Regions from separate parts of the Pseudobacillus sp. FSL P4-0506 genome, predicted to be linked through region 2. Evidence: predicted binding sites of a transcription regulator. Region 2 holds the regulator's gene; the other holds the start of a gene.
What was found. Region 2 encodes NrdR, which represses ribonucleotide reductase genes. Its sites were predicted from a motif close to AACACNATATATNGTGTT; they were not measured.
Positions count from the first base shown of each region.

Region 1: MKZ02_RS09790 (vitamin B12-dependent ribonucleotide reductase) is a predicted target of NrdR. The motif match lies at 2,019-2,036, and genes of this name have one in related genera.

Region 1 covers NZ_JBBOOI010000001.1:1,987,462-1,990,885, reverse strand. Annotated here, with positions in the region: gene MKZ02_RS09790 (vitamin B12-dependent ribonucleotide reductase) at 1-1,938, opposite strand, end outside; gene MKZ02_RS09785 (lipoate--protein ligase family protein) at 2,257-3,093, opposite strand; gene MKZ02_RS09780 (rhodanese-like domain-containing protein) at 3,305-3,424, shown strand, end outside.
Region 2 covers NZ_JBBOOI010000001.1:1,666,178-1,669,601, forward strand. Annotated here, with positions in the region: gene MKZ02_RS08170 (glyceraldehyde-3-phosphate dehydrogenase) at 1-657, shown strand, start outside; gene speD (adenosylmethionine decarboxylase) at 943-1,320, shown strand; gene nrdR (transcriptional regulator NrdR) at 1,437-1,895, shown strand; gene MKZ02_RS08185 (replication initiation and membrane attachment family protein) at 1,981-3,381, shown strand; gene dnaI (primosomal protein DnaI) at 3,368-3,424, shown strand, end outside.

The DNA of each region.
Region 1 (3,424 bases), 320 kb from region 2:
TAGAAGGTGTGAGTTTCGAATACCATTTTCAAGAATAGACTCACGGACGTCTTCCGGCATTTTTTTCATATAACCTGTGTCGATAAATGCCTGACGTAAACGGTTTGTCTCTTCCTTTGTCTCTCCTTCAAGGAAAGGAAAGCTGCCTTTTTCTTTAGCCAATTCAACAGAAGTTCTATAGGCTGTTGTAGCGATCGTTTCGAATACTTTATCTACGAGCTCGTTTCCTTCTGGTGAGCCGTATTCTTTCTCACAGTAAATTAATAAGTCAGCAAGCCCCATAACGCCCAAGCCGACACGGCGCTCGCCAAGTGCTTGTTTTTTGTTTTCCTCCAAGAAGTAAGGAGTCGCATCGATCACATTATCTTGCATTCTTACTCCTGTGCGGACGGTTTCTTTCAGCTTTTCAAAATTAACTGTTTTTGTTTCTTTGTCTGCCATTTCTGCCAGGTTCACTGCCGCTAAGTTACAGACGGAAAACGGTGCGAGCGGTTGCTCTCCACATGGATTTGTCGCTACTACTTGTTGGCCATATGCCTTAGCATTCGTCATGTCGTTAGCATTATCAATAAAGAAAATGCCTGGTTCCGCGGAGTATGTTGCACAAACATTGATCAAGTTCCATAGTTCGCGAGCCTTGATCTTACGGTATGTACGCACGGCATGTCCTTGTTTCTCCCATTCGCGTACATCGCCGACTTTATGCCAATTTTCATTGTAATAGGCCATTTCTTCTTTGCTGTACGTTTCTACGGACGGGAAGCGCAATTCATATTCCGTATCTTTCTCGACTGCCTCCATGAATTCTTTCGTTAAGCAAATGGAGATGTTAGCTCCTGTTAAAAATTCAGGATTATGGACAGTATATGTTCCGCCTGTTCGTAACTTCTCTTCTGCTTCTTTAATAATTTCAGCACTGAAGCCACCATAGCCAGGGATGTTTTTATAATTTACAACGCCCTGATACATCGCTTCTTCGCGTTCAGTGAGCGGTTTGAAGTTCAACTTGTCCTTCGCCGCTTTTTTGATCTGTTCGTCTTCTGTATTTTCAAGCAAATAGCGTAAAATACGCGGATTTTGCATTTTGGAAATGATAAATTCTACAATATCTGGATGCCAGTCGGCTAACATAATCATTTGAGCACCGCGTCTCGATCCGCCCTGCTCAACAAGGTGTGTCAGTTTCGCAATGTCATCCAACCAAGAAACAGATCCGGATGATTTTCCGTTAACGCCTTTGGCAAGCGTGTTGCGCGGACGAAGGGTAGAACCGTTCGTGCCGACACCGCCGCCGCGGCTCATAATTTCCATTACTTGCTTACGATGTTCAGAAATGCCTTCGCGTGAATCAGGAACAAACGGCATAACGTAACAGTTAAAGTAAGTTACATCCGTCTGTGCTCCCGCTCCATAAAGAACACGCCCCGCTGGAATAAAGTTTAAGTTCACAAGCTCTTGATAAAATTTCTCGAACCACTCTTTTCGCTTCTCTTCAGTTTTTTCTACAGAGGCAAGACCTGTTGCGTTTCGCTTAGCAATTTGCTCGTAGTAAATTTCCAGAGGCTTTTCAATCACATCAAGAGGACGGCGAATGAGGCCTGTTTCCTGTTCTTCGGGGTCATCTAGGGCCCCACGGAATTCTTCATCGACAAGCACCTCTGCTTTTTTCTTCTGCCAGTCAATGCTAGTAATGAAGCCAATTCCCCGTGCCGGGAACTTTGGATCCTCTTTAATCGTTAACACAACAAAATCGCCTTCCGTTAACGTGACTTTCTCTGTGTCTTTAAACGAATAGCGGTCGATCATTACAAGACGTGAAACCCCTTTATGAGTGATTTTCATATCAGAGGTGACAGGATGAACTTGAGGGAAGACGCTGATGTCTTTGTTCAATCTGTCGATGTTGAGGGACATATTCTTTTGTGACGCAACAGACATAATCACAGCTCCTTTTCTTCTACATATTTCACGGTCATTCAAACATTATATACCCATGCTTTGTGACTAAAAACTAAACAAACACAATATATTGTGTTTGTTTTTCTTGATACATTACTATATATTGAGTTAAAAACATTTTTTTGTCAAGCCGAAAAACGGCTGCCTTCAGCAATAAAAACGAGGTTTCACTAAGGAAAACAGCAATATTACCGGCATAAGAAAAATTTTCAAGCTTGCTCTTTGTTCCACTTATTTTCTTTTTTTCGCAAAAAAAGAGAACAAGCCTAAAGGCTAGTTTCTCTTCCGCCTGATGATTCATCTTTTAAAATTCCATTCATCTGAAGCGTATTTTTCCTTCGCGAGCTGTTCAATATAAGCAATTTCCTCTGCAGTAAACTCATATGGCTGAAGTTCTACTCCAAGCCCTTCCTCAAATCCTTTTTTGAAGGCTGTCCCAGCCATATCATAAGTCACCTTATGGGGACTGATCGCATTGATGGCAACCGCTTTGCTTTTAAACGCCCGTTGCATCCGCTCTTTCACGCGCTCATTTGGATAGGTAAATAAGCTAAACAATTTGTCTTCATCAAGATCCAACAAAATAGACCCGTGCTGCAAGATAACACCTTTTTGCCTTGTTTGTGCACTTCCTGCTACCTTCCGGCCTTCAACTACAAGTTCATACCAGCTAGGTGCATCAAAGCAGACCGAAGAGCGCGGGTTCTTTAAACTGTTCTTCTCTTCGTCTGTCCGGGGAACAGCAAAGTAAGCCTCCAGTCCAAGATGATGGAATCCTTTTAAAATCCCCTCAGATATGACTCGGTATGCCTCTGTTACACCTGCAGGCATGTTCGGATGCTCTTCCGTCACGATCACACTGTACGTCAGTTCATGCTCATGAAGCACGCCTCTTCCGCCGGTTGGACGACGGACAAAACCGAGGCCATGCTGTTTTACCGCATCCAGATCTATTTCTTTTGTCGCTTTTTGAAAATAGCCGATTGACAACGCAGCCGGTTCCCAGCCATAAAAACGAATAACTGGCGGGATTTTTCCCTCGCTATGCCATTCCAGCAGCGCCTCATCCATTGCCATATTGAACTCTGCTGTTTGGCGTCCGGAATCAACAAATTTCCAAATCTCTTTTTCCATGATGATTGCCGCCCTTTTTATGATAAATTCACCCACTTAGTGTATCAAAAGCAGAGACAAAAACAAAGAGTTATCACTCGTTTATTTCTTTTGATTCTTCCTTTCCCCACGTTTATAATAGATAACAGTGCATGTTTACAAGGAAGGGGTGTATCCATTGCTTTATACAATAGCTGCCATTTTAGGCGCCATTATTCTGTATACTTTATATATGTATTTTTCCCGGAAAAAAGCGGTCCAATCGCTCTCGCAGGAAGAGTTCATTAAAGGTTACCGTAAAGCTCAGCTCATTGACGTCCGTGAACCGAACGAATTTGAAGCCGGCCATATT
Region 2 (3,424 bases):
AACGAGGATGTTACAATTGTTATGGGCGTTAATCAGGACGATTTAGATATCGAAAAACATGAAGTGATTTCGAATGCTTCTTGTACAACGAACTGCCTTGCTCCAGTGGCAAAAGTACTTAATGATACGTTTGGTATTGAAAATGGTCTAATGACTACTGTTCATGCTTATACAAATGATCAAAATAACATCGACAATCCACACAAAGATTTACGTCGTGCTCGTGCATGTGCCCAATCAATCATTCCGACATCTACAGGAGCGGCTAAAGCATTATCGCTAGTTCTGCCTGAATTAAAAGGAAAAATTCACGGCATGGCGTTGCGTGTACCAACTTCCAATGTTTCTTTAGTTGACCTTGTTGTTGATTTGAAGCGTGAAGTTACAGTAGATGAGGTAAATGACACCTTCATCAGAGCTTCTGAAGGCCCACTAAATGGGATTATTGAATTTACAACAGAACCATTAGTATCTGTTGATTTCAATACAAATCCTCATTCTTCTATTATCGACGGTTTATCGACGATCGTAATGGAAGGAACAAAAGTGAAAGTTCTAGCTTGGTATGACAATGAATGGGGCTACTCTTGCCGTGTCGTTGATTTAGTGAACTATGTTGCTGAAAATATGAAAAAAAAAGTTGAAGTAACTGCATAATTTGTCTATAAAGGAATACGATTAATCGTGTAAGAGTAAATGAATCCCGCAGATAATTGTCTGCGGGATTTAGTTGCTTCCTTTATTTGTATGTAGAATTTTCTAAAAAAATCCTTCGGAAAAATGTCTGACAAGATGTTGCAAAATTAAACTGTTCACAGTATACTAATCTTCGTGAAATAAATAACCGCTTAAAGGGTTAGGACCTCTTCGGACTAACTTTCCCCCGTGGTGGTTATACTTTTACAACGAATCTTCTAAAAATTGTAAAAGGGGGAAGCGATCATGGATACTATGGGTCGTCACGTAATTGCAGAACTTTGGGGATGCAATCTTGAAAAATTGAATGATATGGAAACTATTGAACAAATCTTTGTGGATGCTGCATTAAAATCAGGTGCTGAAATCCGGGAAGTGGCGTTTCACAAATTCGCTCCTCAAGGCGTGAGTGGAGTCGTCATTATTTCCGAGTCGCATTTAACGATTCACAGCTTTCCAGAACATGGCTACGCAAGCATTGATGTCTATACTTGCGGAGACCTTGATCCAAACATTGCGGCTAATTACATTGCAGAGGCGTTAGAGGCAGAAACACAGGAAAAAATCGAAATGCCTCGGGGAATGGGCCCTGTACAAATGAAGCAAGAAGCAAGTGTGTTATAAAGAGAGGTGTATGCACAAGCATACACCTCTTTCATTTATTTAGGGGATCTTGCCTTGTGCATTTTGTTTCTTTTTAATATGATGAGAGTAATCAATTTATAATCGGAGTTGGTAGAATGAAGTGTCCGGCCTGCCAGCATAATGGCACCCGTGTAATCGATTCAAGGCCTGTAGATGAAGCGCGCTCCATCCGCAGACGCCGTGAATGTGAATCTTGTGCTTACCGGTTTACGACTTTTGAAAAGGTGGAAGATTTACCGTTAATTGTCGTAAAGAAAGAAGGTACAAGGGAGGAGTTTAATCGCGAAAAGCTTCTGCGCGGGCTCATCAAAGCCTGTGAAAAGCGTCCGGTTTCACTCGAACAGCTTGAAAAATTAACAATGGATGTAGAAAAAGAAATCAGAAGTTGTGGGTTTTCAGAGATTCAATCGGAAAAGATTGGTGAAATGGTCATGGACCGCCTGGCAGATATTGACGAAGTAGCTTATGTTCGCTTTGCTTCTGTTTACCGCCAATTTAAGGATATTAATGTATTTTTGGATGAATTGAAAGAGTTAATTAAAAAAGAAGAATAGCAGGCTGGAGGCAACGACCCGTTCTCTAGCTTTTTTTCATCGGTCAGCAAAAGAAGTTTCAACACTGAAAGGTTAGATGGTTAACATGAAAAGACATTGGAACGAAATACAGCCGGTGGATGAATACATAGTGTGTTTACACGGCACCCTCCATGAAGCCGACCGGCGCATTTTAACGTTCTTGTATCAACCGCTCCTCGGCACCACCTGTTTTAGTTTATATATGACTCTCTGGGCAGAGGTAGAAGAAAATCGACTTCGTTCTCGAATAGCTAATCATTATCATTTAATGAACTTTCTTGATAAAAATCTTCAGGAAATTTATGAGGCACGTCTAAAGCTGGAAGCATTGGGGTTACTAAAAACATTCATTCGAAAAAATGGTGATTTGCGTGAATTTGTATATGAACTTCAGCCGCCGCTCACACCAGAACAATTCTTTAACGACGGCATGCTTAATGTGTTTCTTTATCGTAAAATCGGCCGTGCCCACTTTTTAAGATTAAAAGAATTTTTTTCTGATGACGTGTCCTGTACAGAGGATCATATAGAAATCACAAAAGACTTCCAAGAAGTGTTTTCTGCTGGTCCGCCACCACTAGATCAGGATGTTATAGAAGACAGCCTTCTCCCTGAAGACAAGCTGTTTATGACTAAGCCGGACAGAAGAGGGGTTTCTCTAAAAGTGGATCAGTTTGATTTCAGCTTGCTGGAAAGCTCCCTTCAAGGCATGATGGTATCCAAGTCAGCAATGACACCTCTTGTGAAAGAAACGATCGTAAAGCTGGCTTACCTGTATGGCATTGAACCGCTAGAAATGAAAAATTTACTGCTTACAGCAGTAGATGAAAAAGACGAGATTGATATTGAAGTGTTGCGTAAATCAGCACGTGATTGGTACCAGTTGGAGCGGGATGAGAAGCTTCCTGAGCTTATTCATCTAGCTCAACCGGCGGCATTGCGTACTATCCAAAGCGAACCGGAGACAAAAGAAGAAGAACTGATTTATTATTTGGAGACCGTATCTCCGCGGCAGCTACTCATCGATATTTCAGGAAGCCTCCCCTCAAGTTCGGATATGCAAGTGATCGAGGGTGTTTTGTTTCAGCATAAATTGCCAGCAGGTGTCGCAAATGTACTGATCCAATATGTCATGTTAAAGACTGACATGAAATTGACGAAAAGTTACGTGGAAAAAATTGCTTCCCATTGGGCGCGGAAAAAAGTAAAAACAGTAAGAGATGCGATGGAACTTGCGAAAAATGAACATCGCCAGTATGCGGAATGGGCCAAAAACAAGCAACAACCGAAACAACGAGTCATACGTACGGAAAAACTGCCTGACTGGTTCTATGAAGAAGAGAAAGCAAAAGAGCCTGCTTCTGAAAAGAATGAAGAGTTGGAAGCGAAACGGCGGGAGCTTGAGGAAAAAATTAAAAACAGGAGATTGAAAAGGCAGGTGACGAGCAGCGATGAAACGAATTGATGAAACGTTGAACAAATTGACAAAATCTCCGGACTTTAAAGCT